4 regions of the Luteipulveratus mongoliensis genome follow, and region 1 is predicted to be linked to each of the others. Evidence: riboswitches for the same ligand, from Rfam matches in the RefSeq annotation. Region 1 holds a riboswitch; each other region holds the start of a gene.

Region 1 (4,545 bases):
ACCTCGCGGTAGGCCCAGTACTTCTCAGTGGGACGACCTGCCTCGTCGATCGGTGCGTCGTAGTCGTAGGAGGTGACTGTCGGCAGATAGCTGCCGTCGTGGTTGGCGCCAGCGGTGACGCCGAAGCTCGTGCCGCCGTGGACCATGTAGAAGTTGACGCTGGCACCCATGGAGAGCATCTCGTCCAGCGTCGCCGCGACGTCGCTCGCTGCTCGGACGTGATGCTTCTCGCCCCAGTGGTCGAACCATCCGTTCCAGAACTCCATGCAGAACAACGGATCTCGCGGACGGTGTCGGCGGAGCGTGTCGAACGCCTCAGTCGGCTTGCTGCCGAAGTTCACGGTCGCCGCCGCACCGTCGATCGTGCCGCCGGTGAGCATGTGATCGCCAGGACCGTCGGAGGTGAACAGCGGGACGTCGATACCGCGCGCCCGCAGTCCATCACGGAGGTGAGTGAGATAGGCCAGATCGCTGCCGTACGAGCCATATTCGTTCTCGATCTGCAGCATTGTCACGTTGCCGCCTCTCGTGACCTGGCGGGCCGCGATGCGCGGGATGAGCTCGTCGAACCATCGGTCGACGGCCTCGAGATAGGTCGAGTCGGCCGTGCGGATGTGGATATCTGGCGTGCCGGTCAGCCACGCGGGGAGCCCACCGTTGTCCCACTCGGCGCAGATGTACGGGCCTGGCCGCACGATCGCCTGGAGACCGGCGGTCGCGACCTGCTCGAGGAACGCCTCGATGTCGGCGAACCCGTCGAACCGGAAGTCGCCGGGCTGCGGCTCGTGCAGATTCCACGGGACATAGGTCTCGATCGTGTCCAGACCCATGGCACGACAGAGCTCGAGGCGAGGACGCCACTGATCAGGGTGAACCCGCGCGTAGTGGAACGCGCCCGAGATGATCTGCGGCATCGTGTCTCCTGTTGCTTTTATAGCACCGTCGGTTGAACGACCGTAGCAGGTCCGTCGGTTGAGCCAGCGGAGCCGAGTCGAAACCAGGCAACCTCGAGCGCTTGAGTCTCCCTTGCACGCACCGGGTCTCGATACGCCTCCGCTAGCGCTCCGGCCACTCGACCGGCGGGGTGCGGGTAGCACCGGCTTAGGTCGATGTCCACGACATCTGTGGCTAGCGTGTCGCGAACACCCCCACATATGGTGGTCATGTTGCTGGTTCGACCCCATATGTTCCAGATGTGAGGTCGTCGTAAGAGGGAACCCGGTGTGAGTCCGGGACTGCCCCGCAGCGGTGAGTGGGAACGACAGCCGTCATGACGCACTGGGCTTACAGCCTGGGAAGCGACGGCCAGTAGATGGGCCAACCAGCCCGTGCCCGCGAGTCCGAAGACCTGCCAGCAAGCAGCCGCCCCATCGGGCGGCTGTGTCTGCTGGCCTCGTGGGAGGGCTGGTGGGCGGGTACGTCGGTCGCGCCTCTGGCGACCGTCGATGCCTCGTCCCCCGCTCACCGCTCGCGGCCTGCTGACCACAGACCGCGAGGGAGGACGAGACCGGATGTCGACCATCCATGTCACCAAGCGCGATGGATCGCGCGAGCCGTACAACGCCGACCGCATCAACCGCGCCATCGAACGTGCCGCCGAGGGCCTGCCCGACGCGATGTCGATGACGATGCAGATCGCCTCGGAGCTGGAGATCACGCTCTTCGACGGCATCACGACCGAGCAGCTCGACGAAGCCGCCATCCAGGTGGCCGTGCAGAACGTGAAGGACCACCCGGACTTCGACGTGGTCGCCTCGCGGCTGCTGCTGAAGACGATCTACAAGAACGTACTCGGCGACTTCGAGACGCAGACCGAGCTCGCGCTGCTGCACCAGGCACGCTTTCCCGGCTACATCCGCGAGGCCGTCGAGGACGGGCTCTTCGACCCACGGCTCGCCTCGGCGTTCAACCTGGAAGAGCTGGCCGCAGCGCTGGACCATCATCTCGACGACGGGCTGCGCTACATCGGCATCATCACCCTCCGAAACCGTTATATGGCAACGGGTCCGGCGAAGCGGCCGCTGGAGGTGCCGGCGTACTTCTGGATGCGGGTCTCGATGGGCCTCTCGGTCAACGAGAAGGATCCGACCCAGGCGGCCATCCGCTTCTATCGGAAGATGTCCAGCCTCGACTACCTCGCCGCGGGCTCGACCCTGGTCAACGCGGGGACGATCACCCCGCAGCTGTCCAACTGCTTCGTCATGCAGATGGACGACGACATGGAGCACATCGCCAAGTCGATGCGCGACGTCATGTGGCTCACCAAAGGCACTGGTGGCATTGGCCTTTCGGTCACCAAGCTCCGCTCGGAGGGCTCGCCGATCCGGTCGAACAACACCAGCTCCACCGGGCCGATCCCGTTCATGCACACCGTCGACTCGATCCTGCGGGCCGTATCTCGCGGCGGCAAGAAGTTCGGCGCGCTCTGCTTCTACATGGAGAACTGGCACCTCGACTTCCCGCAGTTCCTCGACCTGCGTCAGAACGCCGGTGACCCCTATCGCCGCGCCCGCACCGCCAACACCGCCGTCTGGATCTCCGACGAGTTCATGAAGCGCGTCGAGGCCGACGCGGCCTGGTACCTCTTCGACCCTCTGGAGACACCCGACCTCGTCGAGCTGGTCGGGGACGAGTTCTCCGCACGGTACGCCGAGTACGTCGCGCTCGCCGAGGCAGGAAAGATGCAGGCGTTCAAGAAGATTCGCGCTCGTGAGCAGATGACCGCGATCCTCGTGTCACTGCAGACGACGTCGCACCCGTGGCTGACCTGGAAGGACTCGATCAACCTGCGGGCGCTCAACGACAACACCGGCACGATCCACCTGTCCAACTTGTGCACCGAGATCACGCTCCCTCAAGACCGCGACAACGTGGCGGTCTGCAACCTGGCTTCCATCAACTTCTCCCGCCACCTCGTCGACGGTGAGTGGGACTGGGATCGGCTCGCGGAGAGCGCGCGGCTCGCGGTCCGACAGCTCGACAACCTCATCGACATCACCCGCTCCTCGGTGCCCGAGTCGGAGTTCTCCAACGACCAGAACCGAGCGATCGGGCTCGGCGTCATGGGCTTCACCGAGGTATGCGAACGCCTCGGCATCTCCTACGAGAGCGAGGCGGCGTACGACCTCATCGACCAGCTGGTGGAGTTCGTGAGCTGGCACGCGATCGACGAGTCCGCTGACCTCGCCCAGGAGCGAGGGGCGTACCCGAACTTCGAGGGTTCAGGCTGGTCACGCGGGCTGGTGCCGTTCGACACCCTCGACGTCCAGGCCGCCCGTCGAGGTGTCGATGTCGACGTGGTCCGTACGTCGCGGCTCGACTGGGATGCCTTGCGCAGCAAGGTTGCTGGCGGCATGCGCAACGCCACGCTGATGGCGATCGCTCCCACCGCGTCCATCGGTCTGGTGGCCGGCACGACGCCCGGGCTCGACCCGCAGTTCTCGCAGCTGTTCAGTCGCGCGACGTCATCGGGCAAGTTCCTGGAGGTCAACCGCAACCTGGTCGCGGCGCTGCAGGAGCGCGGGCTCTGGGAGCGGGTGCGCGAGGACCTGCTGCGCTCGCAGGGTGACTTGTCGAACGTCGAGGACATCCCCGATGACCTGCGCGAGATCTATCGGACTTCCTTCCAGCTGGCGCCGGACGCGTACCTCGAAGTCGCGGCACGCGCGCAGAAGTGGATCGACCAGGCCATCAGCCGCAACATGTATCTCGAGACGCGCGACCTGGGCGAGATGACCCGGATCTACTCGGCCGCCTGGCGCAAGGGCGTCAAGACGACCTACTACCTGCACATGAAGCCGCGGCACACGGCCGAGCAGTCGACGGTGTCCGTCAACAAGGCGAAGTCGTCGGGACGCAGCGGCGGAGGCTTCGGCTTCGCCCGTCGTACGTCGGCTGTCGCCTCTCCCCCGCCAGCGCCTGCACCCGTCGCGCCGCCCGCTCCCGCGCCGGTCGCAGCCCCTCTCGTCCCCGTGCTCGAGGACGACGCCGAACCGCTCGTCTGCCCGACCGACCCCCAAGAGCTCCTGAACTGCGAGGCCTGCCAGTGACTACTCAGACGACTCAGACCCAGATCCTCGGCACCGGCATCTCAGAAGGATTGCTGCTCAAGCCGATTCGCTACGACTGGGCGTACGAGCTCTACAACCAGGCCGTCGCGAACACCTGGTTCCCGCATGAGGTTCAGCTCGGGGAGGACCTGAGCGACTTCCAGCGGATGACCGAGGAGGAGCGGCACGCCGTCACCTTCCTGATGAGCTACTTCAACCCCAACGAGCTGCTCGTCAACAAGGCCCTTGCCTTCGGCGTCTACCCCTACATCAACGCCCCCGAGGCGCACCTCTACCTCGCCAAGCAGATGTGGGAGGAGGCCAACCACTGCGTCGCCTTCGAGTACGTCCTGGAGACGTTCCCGATCGATCGCGACGAAGCGTACGCCGCGCACGTCGAGATCCCGTCGATGGCTGCCAAGGAGGAGTTCGAGGTCCGCTACATCCAGCGGATGTCGGAGCAGACGCTGGACATCACCACCACCGAGGGCAAGCA
Region 2 (4,545 bases), 3.5 Mb from region 1:
CGTCGCGGCGCGTTCCGGCGGCCCCAGGCGTACGGCCAGGACCATCGCCTGCGCGAAGAACGTCGAGGTCACCAGGGCCGTCAGGACTCGTGCGGCCAGGACCGTGGCGAAGGTGGGCGCGAGGGCCGATCCGATGTTGCCGACCACGGCGACCCCGAGCAGCGCCAACATCAGCGGTTTCCGCGAGGCCCCTGTCGTCAGCGCAGTCAGCACGGGACCACCGATGATCATGCCGGCTGCGTACGCGGTGATCAGCAGCCCGGCCTGACCGACCGGGACACCGAGATCTGCCGCGACGTCGGGCAGGATCCCGGCCACCGCGAACTCCCCGGTCGTCACGCTGAACACGCAGAACATCAAGATCGCCAGCTGCTTCACGCCGGTACGCTAAAGCCTCACGTCAACGTGAGAGTCAAGCCTGGAGAGGGTCGCTCAGATGAAGATCGGGGAGCTGTCACGGCGCGTGGGTGTGAGCATTCGGGCCCTTCGCTACTACGAGGAAGTGGGTCTGCTGCAGCCCTCTCGGACGCCCAGCGGCTACCGCATCTTCGACGAGGACGACGTGCAGACCGTCGCGCACATCCGGTTGCTGCTCGCGGCCGGACTGCGTACCGAGCTCATCACGGAGATGCTCTCCTGCATGACCGGCGAGACCGTCCTGGGCGACGGATGTCGAGGTCGGTTGGAGGTCGAGCGGCAGCGACTCACCGACGAGATCGACCGGGTTGGTGCGGCACGTTCCGTGCTCGACGATCTGCTGGCCGGGACGGCGTCCTAGGGCTCAGCGCCCGGCCCGGTCGCGAGCGGGGTCGTACAGATGCGATCCGCGTGGCGCCTCAGCGGAGAGCGCGGCACCCACGACGATGACCGCCGCCTGTGTGAGGCCCGCTTGCTCGACCTGGTCCGCGATGTCGGACAGCGTGCCGGTGAGTACGACCTCCTCCGGCTGCGAGGCGCGGTAGACGACCGCCACCGGGCAGTCGTCGCCATAGTGCTCGACCAGCTCAGCGGCCAGCTCACGCGTGCGACGGATCGCCAGGTGAAGCACCAAAGTCGCTCTGCTGGCAGCGAACTGGGCCAGTGACTCCGTGTCAGGCATCGCCGTCGAACGCGCCTGCGTGCGGGTCAGCACCACCGACTGCGCAACCTCAGGGATGGTCAGCTCAGCACCCAAGATGGCGGCTGCGGCGGCGTACGCCGGGACGCCGGGTGAGACGTCCCACGGCACTCCGGCAGTGTTGAGGCGGGCCTTCTGCTCCGTGAGCGCGGAGTAGACGGACGGGTCACCCGAGCACAGGCGTACGACGTCCTCGCCTCGCTCATGAGCCTCGACGAGGTGCGCGGTGATCTGGTCCAGATCGAGGTGCTGGGTGTCGATCAGCCGCGCGTCGGGGGAGGCGTGAGAGAGGACCTCGTGATCGAGGTAGGTGCCGGCGTAGAGGACTGTCCCGGCTTCGGAGATCAACCGCGCCGCACGCAGGGTCAGCAGGTCAGCGGCGCCTGGCCCGGCGCCGACGAAGTGCACCGTCACCGCGTCAGACTCCACTGGGTGATGGCCCGTGAGGGACGCCAACCACGCATGGTGCCAAGGGGTTCCACGGTCTCGACGGTGATCCTGCTGAGCTCGCCGCCGTGCTCACGCTGGGCGGCGACGAGGACGCCTTCGGTATCGATGGTCACCGCGTGCGCGACAAGGCGGCCTCCCTCGGACAGGGCCTCCAGACATCGGTCCAGCACGCCGGCTATGCCGGCACCGCCGCCGACGAAGATGGCGTCCGGCTGGGCGAGTCCGTCGAGTGCCTCGGGCGCGGTGCCCGTCACGACCTCGAGGGTCGGCAACCCGAAGCGGGAGGCATTGCGCGAAATGCGTTCTGCACGCTCAGGACTCGACTCGATGGCGATGGCCGTGCAGTCGCGGTGAGCGCGCATCCACTCGATGGCGATCGAGCCGGCGCCGGCGCCGACGTCCCACAGGCGCTCGCCCGGGCGAGGAGCAAGTCGGGCGAGCGCACTGGCTCGGATGTCGCGCTTGGTGAGCTGGCCGTCGTGCTCGAAGGCGTCGTCGGGCAGCCCGGCAACCAGTCCGTGCGACGGCGCATCGGCAGGGCAGGTGATGCACAGGATGTTGAGCCGGGAGACCTCGGCGCTCCAGGTCTCGGCCCTGCCGCGGGCCACCCACTCGTCCGGAGCGGCCAGGTTGGACCAGGCGGTCATCTCGGCGGTGCCCATGCCCTGCTCGGTCAGCAGCTCGGCGACGGCCCCTGGGGTCGACTCGTCGGCGGACAGCACGGTGAGGCGGCGTCGCGGTGCGAGGCGGCGAGCCAGGTCCTCGACCGGTCGGTCGACCAGCGAGACGACGGTGGCCGACTCGTAGGGCCAGCCCATCCGGGCGTGGGCGAGCGAGACCGACGAGACCGCTGGCACGATCTCGACCCGCTCGGGTCCGAGCAGGTCGATCAAGGTCGTGCCGACGCCGGAGAGCAGCGGGTCACCGGACGCGAGAGCCACCAGCCGGCGGCCGTCGTACTGGGCCAGGAGTGCCGGGAGACCTTCGCGCAGGGGAGAGGGCCACGACCGGCGTACCTGCCTCGGCACGTCGGGCACCATGTCGAGGTGCCGACGTCCCCCGACGACGACCTCGGCACCCAGCACGATCTCCTGTCTCGAACGCGGAAGGCCCGACCAGCCATCAGCGCCGATCCCCACGACAGTCACGGTGTTCACAGGCGGGACCCTAACCACAAACCACCGTCTCGGCCTCGACCGACAGGCGCAGCGCTGTTCACAAGCGGACGCTAGGGTGCGAAGCGGCAGATGCGAGGTGCCCCTAGCAGGGAGAATCGGGAAGCCGGTGAGATTCCGGCACAGGACCCGCTGCGGTGACCGAGACAGCCACTGACACTGCGCGTGCGCAGCCACTGGGAGACCGGGAAGGCGTGTCAGTGGGCTCGGAAGTCCGAAGACCGGCCTCGCAGCAACCGACGTGCCGCGTGTGTCCGGTGCGTCCGTGGGAACGTGACGACGATGCCGGACCGAGGGAGCCTGCGACCTCGGCCGGAGGAGGAGTCTCGTCCAGAGGGATCAGTCTTCATGCAGGCTTCACCGACCTTTCCGTTCACCGCCGTCGTCGGCTCCGACGACATGTCGCTCGCGCTGCTGCTGACATCCGTCGCCCCTGAGGTGGGCGGCGTCCTCGTCCGCGGCGAGAAGGGCACCGCCAAGTCGACGATGGTGCGCGCGCTCGCTGCGCTGCTGCCTGACGTCGCGGTGGTCGAGGGCTGCCGGTTCTCGTGCGACCCGTCCCACCCGGACCCGCGTTGTCCCGACGGCCCGCACTCTGGCTCGCCGACCACGCGCCCCGCCCGGCTCGTCGAGCTCCCCGTCGGCGCGAGCGAGGACCGGGTCATGGGCTCGCTGCACCTGCACAAGGCGTTGTCGGAGGGCGTGGCGGAGTACGAGCCCGGCCTGCTGGCCGCCGCCCACCGCGGACTGCTCTACGTCGACGAGGTCAACCTGCTGCACGATCACCTGGTCGACGTCCTGCTCGACGCCGCGGCCATGGGGCGCTCGACCGTGGAGCGCGAGGGCGTCTCGGTCTCGCACGCCTCACGCTTCGTGCTCGTCGGCACCATGAACCCTGAGGAGGGCGAGCTCCGCCCACAGCTGCTCGACCGCTTCGGCCTGACCGTCGAGGTACGCGCACCTCGCGATCCGCAGACCCGCGTCGAGGTCGTACGCCGGCGCCTGGCTTTCGATGCCGACCCCGCCGGTTTCGCAGCGGCCTGGGCTGCCGACGAGGCTGCCCTCGCCGACCGAGTCATCAACGCTCGCAAGGCGGTTGGTTCGGTGGACCTGTCAGATCGGGCGTTGACCAAGATCGCCGAAGTGTGTGCGGCGTTCGAGGTGGATGGCATGCGTGCCGACCTGGTCACCGCGCGTGCGGCCGCTGCGCATGCAGCCTGGGAGGGTCGCTCTGCGGTCACGACCGAGGACATCCGGGTCGCGGCACGGCTGTCGATCCCGCACCGTCGTCGACGCAACCCGTTCGATGCCCCGGGGCTCGACGAAGACCTGCTGGACCAGCTGCTGGGCGACGACGAGCCGCCACCGCCGCCACCGCCCCCGACGGATGGCGAACCGAGCGACTCGGACACCGGCGACGGCGAGCCCGAGCCGCCCGCTCAAAACGGACCCGCGGACGACACGTCGGAGCCCCCGGAATCGACCCCCGACCAGTCCGCTGCACCGTCCGACCAGTCGGCTGCACCGCCCGAGTCGCCCGAGTCGCGCGAGATGCCGCCTGGCTCCGGCTCGGCGGCGGAGTCCACCATCCGTTCCGGGCAGCCATACCGCGCCCGACTCTTCAGCGTGCCGGGCACCGGCGAGGGTGAGGCGGGACGCCGCTCCGCCGCCGTGACCACGACGGGCCGGACCGTGGGAGCCCGCCGGCCCGACGGAGAGCCCGGGCCGCTGCACCTCGCAGCCACGATCCGAGCCGCAGCGCCGCACCAGGCCGCGCGTCGGCGTACGACCCGGCTCGAGCTC
Region 3 (4,545 bases), 3.5 Mb from region 1:
CTCCCCTACGCCTGCGCGGCGCGTAGAGCGCGAGCTCGAGATGGTGCGCCAGCGAACCGAATCCGGCGACCGGATGACCGCGGCGAGGGTCGCCCAGCATCCGGTCGGCCACCATGCCGGTGGCAAGTCCGAGGACGCGCGCTCTCACGGCTCCAGCACGTCGGACAGCAGCGCCACCTCGGTGAGCAACGTCACGGCAGAACGTACGAGCGGCACCGCAGCGACTGCACCCGAGCCTTCACCCAGGCGCATGCCGAGGTCGAGCAGCGGCGACAGACCGAGCCGGTCGAGAGCCAGACTCTGTGCAGGCTCTGGCGACCGATGACCTGCTGCGAACCAGGCGACACTGCCCGGCTGGATCTCCTCGGCGATCAGTGCGCAAGCAACGGAGATGACCCCGTCGAGCAGCACGGGGACGCCGCGCCTCGCGGCCTGCATGAGATAGCCGGCGTGAGCGGCGAAGTCGGCACCTCCGAGCGCGGTCAGCCGGTCATGGGGATCCTTGACGCGCATGCCGGCCCGACGCAGCGCGTTGGCCACGACGCGCTGCTTGACCCGCAGTCCTTCGTCGTCGACCCCTGTCCCGCGGCCGGTGACCTGCTCGGACGAGACGCCCAGCGAGGCACCGATCAGCGCGGCCGCGGGAGTCGTGTTGCCGATGCCCATGTCGCCACCGATCAGCAGGTCGGCGCCCGCGTCGATCGCTTCGTCTGCCACCTGCGCGCCCAACGCGAGAGCCGCATCGGTCTGCTCGTGCGACATGGCATCGACGAGGTGGATGGCGCCGCTGCCGCGCATCACCTTGCTCGCTGAGATCTCAGCCGGCACGCCATCGAGGTCGGCATCCACCGACACGTCGACGACCCGGAGTCCGGCACCGTGCTGGCGAGCCAGCACGGCGACCCCGGCCGTACCGTCCACGAAGGCCCGCACCATCAGGCCGGTGACCGCGGACGGGAAGGGCGTCACGCCGTACGCCGCCACCCCGTGGTCCCCGGCGAACACGGCGACGTGCACGTTGGGGACCGGTCGGGGTGGACAGACTCCCTGCGCCGCACTCAGCCAGACCGCCGTCTCGCCCAGCAGGCCCAGCGCGCCAGGTGGCGTCGCGAGACCGGCCAGACGACTACGGGCATCGGCCGCGGCTACGTACGAGACAGGGAGTGCTGACATCAGGCCGGTTGCAAGGCTGCGCGCTGCGCGGTCGGGAGGGACTGCCGCTGGTGGCGCACGAGCAGCAGCCCGAGCACCGCCGCGATCCCGGCCCACAGCGTGAGCTGCGTGGCCAGAGCGGCGAACCTGAACTGGTAGAGCGTGTCCGGCGGGAAGTCGCCCGGCACCTCGTTGTGAACCGGCATGAGTCGCGCGACGACGAGCATCACGACCGCGTAACCGGCGACGCCAGCGGTGATACCGGTGAAGGCGCCGTGCCTCCGCGCGAGTGCACGCGCGGCGTACGCCGCACCGATCGCAACGACCAGGCTGATCGCGATGAAGCCGAAGTAGCTCGCCGTACGCGCACCGATGGTGTCGGGGTTGCCGACAGCCGGCGGGTTGGGCGGGTACTTCGCGAACGGAACCGCATAGGCCACAAGGAAACCCGTCGCTGCAACGAGGGCAGCACACGCCTCTGGACGAAGCCGTCCGAGACGTCCGACGACGAGTGCGGTGACGAGTCCTGCCAGGCCGCCGAGCGTCGTACCGAGCACCTGCGTGGCGGTCAGCAGACCCCACGTGGACTGGTTGCTCCGGGAGACGATCGGAGCGTCTTCCTCGTGACTGTGCGCTGCTGGCGCGGCAGCGTCGTGCTCGTGGGCGGCGCCGGCTTCTTCGACGGCGATGGCGGCGTTGACGGGCGGCTCACCGATGGTGTGCGCGACCGTGAAGGCGAGCAGACCTGCGACGAAACCGGCGAGCAGTCCGAAGACCAAGAGCTGACGAGCAGTGAGGGTGCGCACGTCAGTGGCAGGGGAATCCGAGGAGGTGGCGTCCGTCGTGGACCCACTCGTGCACACCCGCGCCCGAGATCAGGCTCGTGGCGCCCTGCTCGGCGCCGACGAAGTAGATCGCGATGAGAGCGACCAGCCCGAAGAACGCCAGCCAGGGCAGCGTCTGGCGCAGCGAGATCGTGGGGATCTCGACAACGGGCGTGGTGGGGGCGGTGACAGCAGCCGAAGCCATGATGACCTCCAGGTGGGATAGTGCGTCCCGTGAGAGCGGCCGGGCACCGGTCGGTGCCCGGGATGGTCTGCCGCGGACGGGGTCTGACTCGGCCCGAAAGGACCACACAGTAGCGCCACTGCGCCGGATTCTCACCGGCTTCCCGCGTCGCGGCAGAGTCAACCTATGCTCTGGTCCGGCACCCGGTCAACGCAGGGATGGAGGCCACGGGATGGCGTCACGCCTGCTGCTCATCGGGCACGCTCCGACACCTGCGACACGCATATCAGCGTTCCCAGCGAATGACGAGCCGATCGACCAGAGCTGGGACCCGAGACCTCTCGCACGGCGTACCCAGCTGGCCGAGCGTGGGCCCGAGAGTCGTTGTGCAGCAACGGCACTCGGACTTCAGGTGGAGGCGTCGCTCGACAACGGATGGGCCGATCTGGACGCGGGCCGATGGCGCGGCCACTCACTCGATCAGGTGGTCGAGGCCTACGGCGGTGACGAGCTCGGCCAGTGGTTCACCGACCCGTCCTACGCCGGTCACGGCGGTGAGAGCCGCGACGACCTGCTTGCCCGCGTGACTCATCAGCTGCAGGTCGAGCGGCCACCCGGCCTCACGATCGTCATCTCCTCACCGCTCGTGGTGCGCTCCGCGTTGCTGGCCGCGCTCGGCCTGCCCGCTCGTGCCCTCGCCCAGGTCTCAGCCGGTCCGCTCGACGGCGTGGAGATCACCGGCGGACCGGTCTGGTCGCTGCGCCGACTCCAGCCCTACCCCCAGTGGTTGCAGGCCCACGACGCTGCCGACGACCGTGATGGCGGGCGCGCCCAGTCCTGACTGTCGTACGACGTCGGCCAGTGTCGATGCCGTCGCGGTGACCACCCGCTGAGTCGGCATGCCCGCATCGGCGACGGTGGCAGCCGGCGTGGCGGGGTCGAGCCCGGCCTCGACGAGGGCCTCCAGGATCGCCGGCAGGGTCGCGACAGCCATGAGGAGTACGAGCGTGGTCCCCGCCCGAGCGAGAGCCGCATAGTCGACGGTGCTCTCCGGACTGCCAGGCGGGACATGACCCGACACGACCGAAAACCCCTGCGCCACACCGCGATGCGTGAGCGGGATGCCCGCAAGAGCCGGGCCCGCAACCGACGACGTGACACCTGGGATGACGCTGACCGGCACGCCTGCGTCTGCACACGCGATGGCCTCTTCGCCGCCTCGCCCGAAGACGAAGGGGTCACCACCCTTCAGCCGTACGACGTGCTGCCCCGCTCTCGCGCGGTCGACCAGGATCGTGTTGATCGCCTCCTGCGACGTCGAGCGCCCGCGCGGGACCTTCGCGACGTCGATCACCTCGGCGCCCGGCGCCAGCTCGCGCAGCGTCGAGAGCGGAGCCAGACGGTCGCACACCACCACGTCGGCGGTCCGGAGCGCCGCTGCGCCAGCGAGGGTCAGGAGTCCGGCCGGACCGGGTCCCCCACCGACGAGGGTCACTCGACCTCGTTGAACCGAGCGCGCCGGCGTGACGCGCTCGGTGACGACCACCCAAGTGGCACAGTCAGATCCGGCGCGAACCAGCTCTTCGTCGGCGACAGTGGTGACTACCAGATCGACCGCACTCACGTCGGAGGGCGACCACGTTCGACGCAACCACCGGATGACTCGTCGGTCGGCCAGGTCCTCCACCGCGGCCGGCACCGTTGCCGCGGCAACCGTCACCATCGCCTCTGCGTCCAGCAGGGCGGTGACCTCGACCACGAGGCCCGGCCCGTCACCGACCACGAGGACCTGCCGTCCGGCCACCGGCAGCTGAGCTCTGTAGCCGCTCATCCGGTCACCGCCAGGCCCTCGGCGTGCACCTCGGCGAGAGCGTGCAGCAGGCGGCGAGTGGTCGCTGAGTCACGCACCGCGATGCGCGCCCACGCAGGGTCGAGCCCGGGGAAGGTGTCTCCTCGGCGTACGGCAAAGCCCTTGTCTCTCAATGCTTCTCGCACACCACTCCCGACTTGCGCAAGGACGAACGGCGCAGCCGAGCCGGGCACCACGCGTACGCCCAGGTCGCGCAGGCCGCGCTCGAGCACCGTGCGCGACGTGTCGATCTCGACGGCTCTGCGCTCTGCCTCGGCACGGGCTTCGGGGCTCGTGCAGGCCGCCAGGGCAGCCAGAGCCGGCGCACTGACCGACCATGGCGGCTGCTGGCGTACGCAGTCCGCAACGATCTCCGGATCGCCCACGATGTAGCCGGCGCGGACGCCAGGGATCGACCAGGTCTTGGTGAGGCTGCGCAGCACGAGGAGACCCGAGATCTGTTGGGCAGCAAGGGATTCGCGCTCACCAGGAACGGCGTCGATGAACGCCTCGTCCACCACGACGACTCGGCCGGG
Region 4 (4,545 bases), 3.5 Mb from region 1:
GGAGTGTCGAGTCCGACTGCGTTGCCGATGCGGCTGTGCTTGGTCGGGTACGCCGACAGCATCAGCGCGACCTTGCGGTCCTTCGGCGGCACTCGGCGGAGGCGGGCGTGCGAGACCGCGATGCCGGCAAGGCGGTGACAGCGCTCCTCATCGGCGACGTACGACGGCAGTCCGTCCTCGTCAATCTCCTTGAACGAGAAGGGAACTGTGATGATCCGGCCGTCGAACTCGGGGATGGCGACCTGGTTGGCCGAGTCAATGGGCGAGAGGCCGTCGTCGGACTCGGCCCAGTCCTCGCGCGACCACGTCAGGCACAGGCCCTGCAGGATCGGGATGTCCAGGGCCGCCATCGCCGCGACGTCCCAGGCCTCGTCGTCCTCGCCGGCGCCGGCGGTCGCAGGCTTGCTGCCACCGGCCGCGAGCACCGTGACGATGAGCGCGTCCAGGGTGCCGAACGCCTCGATCAGATCAGCGGGCGCACTGCGCAGCGAGGACGAGAAGATCGGCAGCCCGACGGCCTCGCCCGTTGCATCGATGGCGTCGGCAAGGTCGTGCACAAAGGCGGCGTTGCCGCTGCTCTCGTGCGCTCGGTAGAACAGGATGCCGATGCGTGCACGGTCTGTGGTCTCGATACGCCGCTCGTCCCTCACGGCTACTCGACCAGCGGGGCTGCGGTCCCTCACGGCTACTCGACCAGCGGGGCTGCGGTCCCTCGTGGCTACTCGACCAGCGGGGCTGCGATCGAGCCAGCCCCAGGTCGGCATCTCCGCGGGTGCCTCGAAGCCCTCGCCGGTGAGCAGCACCGTGTCCGACAAGAAGGCGTGCAGCTGGGTGAGGTTGGCGGGTCCGCCCTGCGCGAGATAGAGGTGAGCCTGGGCCGCCGTTCCGACCGGCACGGTCGAGAGCGACATCAGCTCGGCGTCCGGCAGCTGCTCGCCACCGAGCACGACCGTCGGTGTCCCCGACGCGGCGATGGCGTCCAGCCCGTCCTGCCAGGTGCGCGCGGTGCCGAGGATGCGCACAACGACGAGGTCCACGGAGGTGAGACGCTCGGGGAGGCCGGCGACCGGCGTACGGCTGGGGTTGCCCAGGTCGAAGTCGGCACCGCTGGCGCGGGCGGACAGCAGATCGGTGTCGGACGTGGACAGCAGCAGGATGCGCGTCATCGAGGAGCTCCTTAGCGGGGTTCTCGCCCCGTGATGGTCGGAGATCCCCGCGGCCAGTGTCTGGCTGGTCGGCGCTGGCGCCGGCTTCACAGTGGCGGAACCGCCCCGGAATGGCACCGGGTTCCTGGTCTCGCAGGGATGTGCCCGCTCAGGCTACCCCGAGGGTCGTGCGAGCATGTCCGCCGTGACTCGCACCCGCCTCGACCGCTGCCCTGGCGTGCTGCGGCCGTGGCGCGCGGACGACGGGGACCTGCTGCGCGTACGACTGCCTGGCGGTCGGGTGAGCGCGTCTGGCCTGACAGCGCTCGCCGATATCGCCGAGCGCGAGGGCGACGGGTACGTCCACCTCACCTCGCGCGCGAACGTCCAGCTGCGTGGGCTCGCGGCGGGCCTTGACGTGAGCGACGAGATCGAGGCTGTCGGCCTGCTGCCGCGGCGCTCACACGACCTCGTCCGCAACATCACTTGCTCCCCGCTCACGGGACTTGCTGGCGGGATCGTCGACCTGCGAGGCGTCGTCGCGGACCTCGACGAAGCGCTGCTGGAGGATGACGCCCTGGCCGGTCTGCCGGGCAAGTTCCTCTTCGCGCTGGACGACGGGCGGGGTGACATCGCGGCGGCGTCGGTCGACCTGGGCGCTGTCGTCATCGCGCCCGACTCGGCGCAGATCGTGGTCGGTGAGCGCGCCGACTCGGTGGTTGCGGTCGACCAGATCGTGGCGACACTGATCGACCGCGCCCATCGTTTCCTCGCAGTCTGTGGTGAGGGCGAGAGTGCGGCCTGGCACGTCCAGGAGCTGCCCGGTCAGGGCGTCGAGCTGGGAGCTGCGGTCCGGTGGGAGCGGCAGGATGGCCAGCCACCGGCGTACGGTCCGATACGGCAGAACGACGGACGCTGGGCCGTCCACCTTGATCTGCACGATGGGGCGGTCCCGGCTGACCGAGTACGCGAGATCGCTTCGTACGCCACGGGACTCGTCATCACGCCATGGCGCGGCATCGTGCTCTACAACCTTGACTATCTGCCGAAGGAGCTCGCGTGAAGGCGCCGACGAGACGCTACGACTACGAGACCGATGGGGCCGAGATCTATCGGCAGTCCTTCGCGACGATCCGCGCGGAGGCCGACGCGGCGCACCTTCCTGCGGACGCCGAGAAGGTCGCCGTCCGGATCATTCACGCCTCCGGGCAGGTCGATCTCGCAGCGGACCTGCGCATCACCGACGACTTCGTAGCCGCCGCGCGTACCGCCCTCGCCGCCGGTGCGCCCATCCTGACCGACGCCAACATGGTTGCGTCTGGGGTGACCAGAGCCCGGCTCCCGCGCGACAACGATGTGGTCTGTCTTCTCCGCGATGAGCGAGTTCCTTTGCTGGCCAAGGAGTTCGGGACGACCAGGTCGGCAGCGGCGGTCTCGCTCTGGGGCGAGCGACTGGCCGGCTCGGTGGTGGCGATCGGCAACGCTCCGACTGCGCTGTTCCACCTGCTCGAGCTCTTGGCCGACGGCGCCGCACCGCCCGCCGCCGTGATCGGTGTGCCGGTCGGTTTCATCGGCGCCGCGGAGTCCAAGGAGGCTTTGGAGTCGTACGCACCGCGCGTCCCGCACCTCACGGTTCGTGGTCGCCGAGGTGGGTCGGCCATGGCTGCCTCCGCGCTCAACGCCATCGCGCAGGAGGCGGAATGAGCACGGGCATCCTCTATGGGATTGGGGTCGGCCCCGGCGATCCAGAGCTGTTGACACTCAAGGCCGTTCGGCTGATCGACCGCGCAGGCATCATTGCCTATCATTCCGGTCGACCAGGCTCGTCCAACGCGCGCGCGATCGTGGCAGACCGGCTTGACGGCAAGGTCGAGGAGGAGCTGGTCTATCCCGTCACGACCGGGACGGTTCAGCACCCGGGCGGCTATGCGGGTGCGATGGAGGAGTTCTACGAGGCGTCCGCGAGCCGGCTCGCAGCCCATCTCGCCGCGGGTCGCGATGTGGTGCTCCTGTCCGAAGGTGACCCGTTGTTCTACGGCTCCTTCATGTACATGTACGACCGCCTCAGCGCCGACTACCGAGTCGAGATCGTGCCGGGCGTGACCTCGATGGCGGCCGCCACGGCAACGGCCGCGATGCCGTTGGTGCGGCAGGCCGATGTGCTCACCGTGCTGCCGGGCACCCTGCCCGAGCCGGAGCTCGCGCGCCGGTTGGCCGACACCGAGGGTGCGGTCATCATGAAGCTCGGTCGCACCTTCCCCGCGGTCCGTCGGGCTCTGGAGTCAGCCGGACGGCTCGACGACGCCGTCTTCGTCGAACGCGCGTCGACCGACCGCGAGCGGCTGCTGCCGGTGTCGGAGGTCGACCCGGCGAGCGTGCCGTACTTCTCGGTCATCCTCGTGGGCGGCGACTCCGCACCGTCCCGCCGTCGTCATGGCGAGGCGTCAAAGCCGTTGTCGGACAGCGAGTCTCGTGCTCAAGAGGTCTACGTGGTCGGTCTCGGACCAGGACCCGACGAGTGGATGACACCCGAGGTGAGCCAGGTCCTGGCGGAGGTCGACCACGTGATCGGCTACGCGCCCTACGTCAACCGGGTGCCTCAACGTCCGGGCCTGCTCCGGCACTCCAGCGGCAACACGGTTGAGGTCGACCGCGGTCGTCTTGCGCTCGATCTCGCAGTGAGCGGGGAGCGGGTCGCCGTCGTCTCGGGTGGGGACGCCGGTGTCTTCGGCATGGCCTCGGCGGTGTTCGAGGCGCAGGCGACGGATCCGGCGTACGACGTCGTGCACGTCCGCGTGCTGCCGGGGCTCTCGGCCGTGCAGGCTGTGGCAGCCCGGGCCGGGGCACCGATCGGCGGGGACTTCGCCGTCATGAGCCTGTCCGACCGGCTCAAGCCCTGGTCGGTCATCGAAGAACGGCTGCGGGCGGTGGCGACAGCCGATCTCGTGCTCGCGATCTACAACCCGAGGTCACGAGCGCGCCCACACCAACTGGCCGACGCGCAACGAATCATGCTGGAGCACAAGGACTCTCCAACCCCCGTGATCATCGGACGCGACGCGGGTCGTACCGACGAGTCGTTGGTCGTCACGACCCTTGGCGAGCTCGACCCCGAGACTGTCGACATGAAGTGCCTGCTCATCATCGGGTCGTCCGCCACTCGGGTGTCCGCCGGCGGAGCAGTGTGGACCGCTCGCTCTGTCGCGCGGTCCACGAGCTGAGGGCCAACCCGCAGGCGGTGAGCACCGCCGCGACCAGGTAGATCGGTCGAGGGCCTGCGCCCGAGTCGGTGATGAGGCCGCCGATCAGCCCGGCTGCAGCCGCCGCGACCTGGTAACCGGACGCGTTGACGGCCATCGCCAGGGTCGGGGCGTCGGCAGCGGCGGACATCACGCGGGCT

Evidence for each region. A riboswitch is a leader RNA that binds a small molecule or an ion and turns the genes downstream of it on or off. The one in region 1 is predicted to bind cobalamin.
Region 2: another riboswitch for cobalamin. It lies ahead of VV02_RS21210 (putative cobaltochelatase); the one in region 1 lies ahead of VV02_RS04420 (ribonucleoside-diphosphate reductase subunit alpha).
Region 3: another riboswitch for cobalamin. It lies ahead of VV02_RS21190 (CbtB domain-containing protein); the one in region 1 lies ahead of VV02_RS04420 (ribonucleoside-diphosphate reductase subunit alpha).
Region 4: another riboswitch for cobalamin. It lies ahead of cobN (cobaltochelatase subunit CobN); the one in region 1 lies ahead of VV02_RS04420 (ribonucleoside-diphosphate reductase subunit alpha).

What each region holds. Positions count from the first base shown of each region.
Region 1 covers NZ_CP011112.1:951,354-955,898, reverse strand. The annotation lists gene VV02_RS04425 (glycoside hydrolase family 35 protein) at 1-914, opposite strand, end outside; cobalamin riboswitch at 1,154-1,370, shown strand; gene VV02_RS04420 (ribonucleoside-diphosphate reductase subunit alpha) at 1,512-4,049, shown strand; gene VV02_RS04415 (ribonucleotide-diphosphate reductase subunit beta) at 4,046-4,545, shown strand, end outside.
Region 2 covers NZ_CP011112.1:4,467,842-4,472,386, reverse strand. The annotation lists gene VV02_RS21230 (MFS transporter) at 1-378, opposite strand, end outside; gene VV02_RS21225 (MerR family transcriptional regulator) at 437-778, shown strand; gene cobM (precorrin-4 C(11)-methyltransferase) at 782-1,531, opposite strand; gene cbiE (precorrin-6y C5,15-methyltransferase (decarboxylating) subunit CbiE) at 1,528-2,724, opposite strand; cobalamin riboswitch at 2,803-2,986, shown strand; gene VV02_RS21210 (putative cobaltochelatase) at 3,091-4,545, shown strand, end outside.
Region 3 covers NZ_CP011112.1:4,460,197-4,464,741, forward strand. The annotation lists gene VV02_RS21175 (cobalamin biosynthesis protein) at 1-148, opposite strand, end outside; gene cobT (nicotinate-nucleotide--dimethylbenzimidazole phosphoribosyltransferase) at 145-1,173, opposite strand; gene VV02_RS21185 (CbtA family protein) at 1,173-1,958, opposite strand; gene VV02_RS21190 (CbtB domain-containing protein) at 1,960-2,181, opposite strand; cobalamin riboswitch at 2,213-2,376, opposite strand; partial or broken gene VV02_RS27245 (histidine phosphatase family protein) at 2,393-2,854, shown strand; gene cobA (uroporphyrinogen-III C-methyltransferase) at 2,867-3,991, opposite strand; gene cobBC (bifunctional hydrogenobyrinic acid a,c-diamide synthase/histidinol phosphate aminotransferase CobBC) at 3,988-4,545, opposite strand, start outside.
Region 4 covers NZ_CP011112.1:4,472,938-4,477,482, reverse strand. The annotation lists gene cobN (cobaltochelatase subunit CobN) at 1-1,166, opposite strand, end outside; cobalamin riboswitch at 1,201-1,342, opposite strand; gene VV02_RS21245 (hypothetical protein) at 1,342-2,208, shown strand; gene VV02_RS21240 (precorrin-8X methylmutase) at 2,205-2,849, shown strand; gene VV02_RS21235 (precorrin-2 C(20)-methyltransferase) at 2,846-4,366, shown strand; gene VV02_RS21230 (MFS transporter) at 4,287-4,545, opposite strand, start outside.